Desulfosporosinus acidiphilus SJ4: one gene and its partner. The protein of the gene in region 2 interacts with the protein of the main gene of each other region in a pairwise test. Links are inferred from orthologs where the notes say so. Each region holds a gene or a part of one and is shown on either strand. Other genes may lie near its edges. The genes, in order: mobA and DESACI_RS18085.

What was found.
Region 1: the proteins of DESACI_RS18085 (region 2) and mobA interact in binary tests that used the Escherichia coli proteins (3 or more experiments, as listed by UniProt). The link is inferred for Desulfosporosinus acidiphilus SJ4 from one-to-one orthologs.

Annotation. Positions count from the first base shown.
Region 1 is NC_018068.1:814,843-818,154, reverse strand. Bases 197-3,184 are described here. They hold mobA (molybdenum cofactor guanylyltransferase), read right to left. Parts: upstream 2,004-3,184; coding sequence 1,389-2,003; downstream 197-1,388. Other genes in these bases: fdhD (formate dehydrogenase accessory sulfurtransferase FdhD), read left to right, coding at 614-1,399. UniProt on the Escherichia coli protein: Transfers a GMP moiety from GTP to Mo-molybdopterin (Mo-MPT) cofactor (Moco or molybdenum cofactor) to form Mo-molybdopterin guanine dinucleotide (Mo-MGD) cofactor.
Region 2 is NC_018068.1:3,946,881-3,950,152, reverse strand. What follows is about bases 230-3,177. They hold DESACI_RS18085 (molybdopterin molybdotransferase MoeA), read left to right. Parts: upstream 230-1,070; coding sequence 1,071-2,285; downstream 2,286-3,177. Other genes in these bases: DESACI_RS18075 (Na/Pi cotransporter family protein), read right to left, coding at 2,831-3,177; mobB (molybdopterin-guanine dinucleotide biosynthesis protein B), read left to right, coding at 2,287-2,808; DESACI_RS18090 (flagellar assembly protein A), read left to right, coding at 230-878. Also shown: more of DESACI_RS18090, read left to right, coding at 1-229; more of DESACI_RS18075, read right to left, coding at 3,178-3,272. UniProt on the Escherichia coli protein: Catalyzes the insertion of molybdate into adenylated molybdopterin with the concomitant release of AMP.

The DNA of each region.
Region 1 (3,312 bases), 3.1 Mb from region 2 along the record:
AAAATCCCCCTTTTCATGCTGTACCCGTTCATGGTTTTAGAGACACTTAGCCAATCCACACTACAGGAGTATGCATAATGAACTGCGGTGTGGTGAGCAAGCTCGTGAACTTATCGTCCATGAACAGTATCTGCCTTGCACACTTATGCTAGAGGACGAAGACACTGTCTTCGCACGTATTAACCCTTCTTGCGGTATACTGCCAAAAGTTTACTTTCCTCTAGCACAAAAAAACTTGGCCGGCGCAAGTATAGTTTGCGCTGCAATTGCCAAGTTGTTCTTAAATACACGGTCTGTAAATAACCGGGGGATTACTTCCTCCTGTTCAACAGACTCCTTTCCAATAGGAGATATTACAGTTTCCCGCAATACCCGAGTGTCTAAGACACTTGTCTGGTCGCCATAGCCTTGCCTTAGGAAAACCAGCTTCGGAGCATTCAATTGTTAATTAGTTTGTATCGTTGTAACCATTTATTATGTATTCATTCGAGATATGATTTCAAAATTCCTTTATCAATATCCATAAAAACGCTATTATTTCGACATTAAAAAAAGATTTTGGTTTTTCTAAAAATAATGTAAACTAGGAGGTAGAAGGTATGAGGAGGTTGACATGAAAAACGAAATAGTGACTTATACCATATTAAAAGCAAAAGGACTGCAGCTCGAACAGGTTGAAGACTGCGTGGTTCAAGAAATTCCCTTAACTATTCACTTTAATCGAGAAGAAATCGCTACTTTATTATGCTCCCCTTCACAAATTGAAGAACTCACCCTGGGTTTTTTGCTAAATGAAGGTTTTATTCGAGTTCCTGAGGACATTTCTGAAATTCGTCAAGATCCTAAGGACCATTTAGTTTGGGTAGAGGGGAAACCTTGTCTTTTGCAAAAGGAACTAATGACCAAACGTTTTGTATCGGCTTGCTGTGGAAAAAGCCGAGCTTCATTTTGCTTTGCCAACGACGCACTGATGGTAAAGCCTCTTACCTCAAAACACAGTATCACGCTTACAGAAGCCTATGGTTATACCGCTTTTTTGCAGTCTCCCCTTCCGCTTTTTCAAGCAACGGGAGGAATTCATAGCGGCGGTGTGGGGTATCAAGGCCAAGTGGTTTTAACGAGTTATGACATCGGGCGGCATAATGTTTTTGATAAACTTAATGGCAGTGCCTTTCGTTCTGGTTTACAACTGGATAACCATGTTATTTTTTTTAGCGGGCGAGTATCTTCGGAAATTCTTCTTAAAGTCGCCAAAATGAAGGTTCCTATTCTTATTGCCCGCGGAGCGCCAACTGATATGGCTATATCCCAGGCGTCAGCCTTAAACATCACCATTATTGGCTTTGCCCGGGAGCAACGTCTGAATATTTATACTTGTCCTGAGCGAATTATGGTTTAAGGATTTCGGACCAATCCTCAGGAGTATTCACATTGCAAAACACCTGGCTTAAATCAGAAAAACCTTTAAGCTCAATTTCATCCACATATTTGACAGAGTAATCCTGAAACAGATCCCTAATCTTGAGGCGTCCGGCCTCAAGATTTTTTATAATCCCAGGGAGACAGCTCCGATTATAAAAAGCGTGAAGCGGATGAATTACCGGACCGATCCGGGGAACTACTATGTCATAATCCGATGCCCAACGAAACAGAAAACGAATCAGCTCTATTTGCAGAAACGGCATATCACAGGCAACAAAAAAAACAGATTTAAAGGTAGCGGCCTTCAAACCCTGATATAGTCCTGCCAGAGGTCCTTGATCACGTAGTTCATCTTGGATGACGGGGAAATTATATCTCTTGTAAAGTTCCTGATCATTACTGCTAATCAGTACTTCGGAAAATACCGCATCTAAAACTTCTATAGCACGCCCCGCAAGAGGCTTGCCATCATATTCCAGGAAGGCCTTATTCCTTTTCATGCGTGAACTTTTTCCTCCCGCCAATAAAATTCCTGTGGCCTCTAGCTTGGGTTGTGGTCTTTTCATGCCAAGGTCTGTCACTGATTAAAAACCTCCACTTATCTAACCTACTTTTCTAAAGAATCATCATAACGTATGTTTTCATAAATCGGTAATTTAATGAACTCGTTCAGCTAAAGCTGAACATCGGGGCTTCAGATGGGGACTCAATAAGGGTGCTGCCAAGTTCCGGTACAGCCCCACTTAAAAACTGTATAAACTTCATTTTTATTCGTTAAGGAATTAGATTAAAGAGAACTTAGCAGGCGGCAGGTTAATCCCTCTTATGTTAGATAAAGAAAACTTAGCTGGCGCTAAGCCTCTGGCGAAAGCGGCAGGTTAGTTGCACTTATGCCAGAGGACGAAGACACTGTCTTCGCACGTATAAACTCTTCTTGCAGTATTTAACCAAAAGTTATACTTTCTGATAGTAGGACAAAGACACTGTCTTCACACGTATTAGCCTTACTTGCAAAAGGATTTCCTAAACTGCCAGCCCTTTAATACCTTACAATATACTAGTTCAAACTCCTTATGTCACGTAGTAAACCAGACTTAACGTGATCATTGATTCAAAGAGAAAACTTCTAATATGGTCAATCCTTACAAAGAAACAGAGCCTTCGAACATCGAAGACCCTGTTTTCATTCATTTATTAAAGTTTTGAAACCTTTACTCCGCAAACCTTGTACTCATACGTCTTGGTGACTTTATCGTAGGCTCCGTTGGTTAGAACGTTGGTCGGCGACTCCGTATAATGAAGTGTCATAAATATCATACCCAAAGGTACACGTTCTGTTACCTTAACCTTCGTGTTCAGCTCACCCCGACGAGAGGCCACCTTGACAACTTCACCGTCACTTATTCCCAGTTGCTTGGCATCAGCAGGGTTAAGCTCTGCCAACTCTTCCGGAGAGTTTTTAACTAACCCTTCTGAACTTTGAGTAAACACATTGTAAAGGGAAAGTTTCCGCCCCGTACTAAGCAATAATGGGTATTCTGCGTCAGGCTGTTCTTTAGGTGGTTGATTTTCACAGGGAACGAAAAGTCCTTTGCCCCTATTAAATTTTCCTTCATGCAAGAACTTAGTTCCAGGGTGCTCCATACTGGGAACCGGCCATTGCAGTCCTTGGGTACCCAGTCGGGCATAAGAAATACCGGCAAATTGAGGAGTGAGCTGAGCAATTTCATCCATAACCTCTGCCGCGGAAGAATAGGGGAATGGATAACCCATCCGATTGGCAAGTTCACAGATAATTTCCCCATCAGTCTTGGCGTTCCCCAAGGGTTTAATGGCCTGATTAACCATTTGGACCCTGCGCTCTGTATTGGTAACGGTTCCTGTCTTTTC
Region 2 (3,272 bases):
TTCAAGATGGGCTTCATATTTTTGCGGGAGGAAAAATTGAAATCAAGGGTTCGGTATCCCGTGCGGAAATAAGGGCTGAAAAAGGTGCTCAAATATACGGAAATATTATGGGCGGCAAGACCTTTATCGGAGAGAAATTTGTTGCTCGTTCAGAACTTCTCCGCACTTTGACCGATATGAAGGAACAACTAAGCAGCTGTTTGGCCAATACGGCTGCCTTGATAAAGGCATCAGGGGCGAGTAATCTAAAACCTGGCCAATGTCTGAAGCTGATTTTGGAAAAGCAATATACCAATCTCCCTAAACTGTGTACACGAATTGAGAAATTTATAATAGATCACAAAGATGACGATATGGTTTCTGAAGGACTCATTGTTACGATTCAAACAGCGAAACGGTTTTTAGTCGGTTTGGGACCTCTTGAACTACAATCGGTGCCGGCCTTGCAGCGAGTTGACCAAGCTTTGGGACAGTACGTAGAAAATATGTCAGTTGAGATTCCGGAAAAGATCACCCTTGAAGTTGCTTATTTGCAAGGAGCAAACGTTGAATGCGGCGGTTCATTTAAGTGTTCAAAAGGAATTTACAACTCTGAAATTCATATTGTGGAAGATGTCATCATTGAAGGCGTATGCCGGGGAGGGAAAATCTTTGCCGGAGGTAATGCTAAGATCAATGAATTAGGCGGCTCAGGAGTCAGTGCTACCTACGTTCAAATAGGCTCCGACAGTCGTCTTTCTGTGTCTTATTGCCATCAAAATGTGGTCGTGACCGTTGGTAAAGAAATTATACAAATCGAAGAAGATTGCAAACAACTGGAAATTTACCGAGAGAATGGTCGGGTTCAAGTCGAAAAACTCAAGGCGAATCCCATGTAATTTCAGATCGATGGTGACGCGGGCTGAGCGTGAAGCGGGGACGGTCCTTTTAACACAAATGTGTTAAAAGGACCGTCCCCGCTTCACGGCGCTCCCCCGCTTCACGCCTTTGACATTGATTGGGAATGCCGTTACACTAAAGAAAAATAATGAAAAGAGTGTTTAGAGAGGAAAAATTGAGATGGTATGTGTATGAAAGTTATGATTGAGTTAGAAGAAGCTAAGGAAATGGTTTTGAAGGCAACTAAGCCTGTGGAACATGAGATAATTTCCCTAGTCAATGCTTTTCAGAGAGTGTTAGCCCAGGATATAAGTGCGCCGATGGATATGCCTCCCTTTGATCGTTCTCCCTTGGATGGCTATGCTTATCAAGCTACGGGGTTAGAAGATATGCCTCTGCTATTAAGGGTAGTGAGTGAAATTCCAGCGGGGACTTTTTCAGAGCGAAGAATTATGACCGGAGAGGCTGCAAGGATCTATACGGGTGCACCAATCCCTCCCGGGGCAAATTGCGTAATACGCCAGGAAGATACGGAACGTGATGGTGATCAGATAAAAATCGCGCGTCCTCTAATGGCCGGCCAAAATGTTGTGCGCCGCGGAGAGGAGATTAAGGAAGGAGAACTTCTTCTAAAGCAAGGTTTTTATTTGACTCCCCCGGCGATTGGCCTCCTGGCAGCGGTGGGTTGGGATCAAATTACGGTATATAAACGGCCGCGCGTCGGTTTACTTTCTACCGGGTCTGAACTCATGGATGTTGGTCAGCCCCTGCTTCCTTCGAAGATCTATAACAGCAACAATTATACACTGCGCGGTATGCTTCAAAATGCCGGGTGCGAGGTTATCTCAATTCCTATTGTTTCCGATCAAATTGAAGATACATTAGCTGCTTTAGAAAAAATGGCAGATACAGATATGGTGATTTCAACCGGAGGAGCATCTGTAGGGAATTTTGATATTATGCGGCATGCTCTTGCCCAATTTGGATGCGAAATGTTTTTCTGGAAGGTCAATCTAAAACCCGGAACTGCTGCCTCTGTAGGGCTCAAAGGGCAGAAATTATTTTTTTCTCTTTCGGGAAATCCAGCTGCCGCCGCAGTAACCTATGAACTCTTAGTACGCCCGGCCTTGCGTAAGTTGGCAGGTCATTCATGTTTCGAGAATAAAGGGATTTTAGTCAAAATGGCTAATGGTTTTGCTAAGGGAGGAAGGCAACGGCGTTTTTTAAGAGCCAGGGCAGTGTTTAAAGACGGAGAAGTATGGGCGGATTTGGCGTCTGCCCAAGGATCAGGAGTTCTTCGTTCCATGATTGGCAGTCAACTGCTGGTAGACGTGCCGGCAAATCACGGTCCGGTGAATCCGGGAGAAATATTGCAGGCAAATTGGATAGAAGCTTGGGAGAATTAAAATGGACGAAACCTTAAAGAAAACTTTAACTCCTGTAATATCTATCGTCGGCGGTGGCTCTAATTCAGGAAAGACAACCCTACTGGAAAAATTAATTCGCGAGGCGAAGCAGCGGGGTTGGAGAGTAGGAACCCTGAAACATGACATCCATGGTTTTGATCTGGATCAGCCGGGCAAGGATTCCTGGCGGCATGCTCAGGCCGGGGCAGATATCGTGGCAATAAGCTCACCCCGAAAAATCGCAGTTATGGAAAGCGTCAGTGAAGATCAGCCCCTTGAAAAGGTCATTGACAGAATTCAAGGTGTCGATGTGATCTTTACAGAGGGTTATAAGTCAGGGGACAAACCAAAGATTGAAGTCTTCCGCTCATCGGTACACCAAAAGCTCTTTTGTCGGCCGGAAGAGCTGCTAGCTATTGCCAGTGATGTATCGTTTGATCTTGGAATTCCGACGTTTAGTTTAGACGATGCCTCGGGGATTTGTGATCTAATAGAGTCTCTCTATGGGATTGAAGTAAGATAGAATTATTATTCAGCGAAAGGACTTAAGGAAGAAGCCTTTTCAATAGTTGAGCTGACTTGGCTAGAAGGGGAAAGGCTAAGAGAGAAGAAAGAATATTAAACAGGGTATGAGCATTGGCCACCTGTCGAGAAAGACTTCCTCCCATTAGTTTAAGTCCTTCAGCCATGGGGCTGAGAAAAGGCAGAAACAGCAAAACACCAAAAAGGTTGAGCAAGACATGAAAGAGGGCCACTCTTTGCGCAGCTCTGGAACTGGCCAGTGCAGCAAAGACGGCGGTAAAACAGGTTCCTATATTAGCTCCGAAAATAAAGGCCAGTGCGGTGGGGAGAGTTATCCTGCCATTTTCCGTCAGTACCATGACAATCCCGGTTGTTGCGCTGGAAGAATGAAGCAAGGCTGAAAGGAGAGTTCCGGCAAGAACTCCTTTGAGATGGTTATCTCCCAGCTGCTGAAGAAACTGCCTG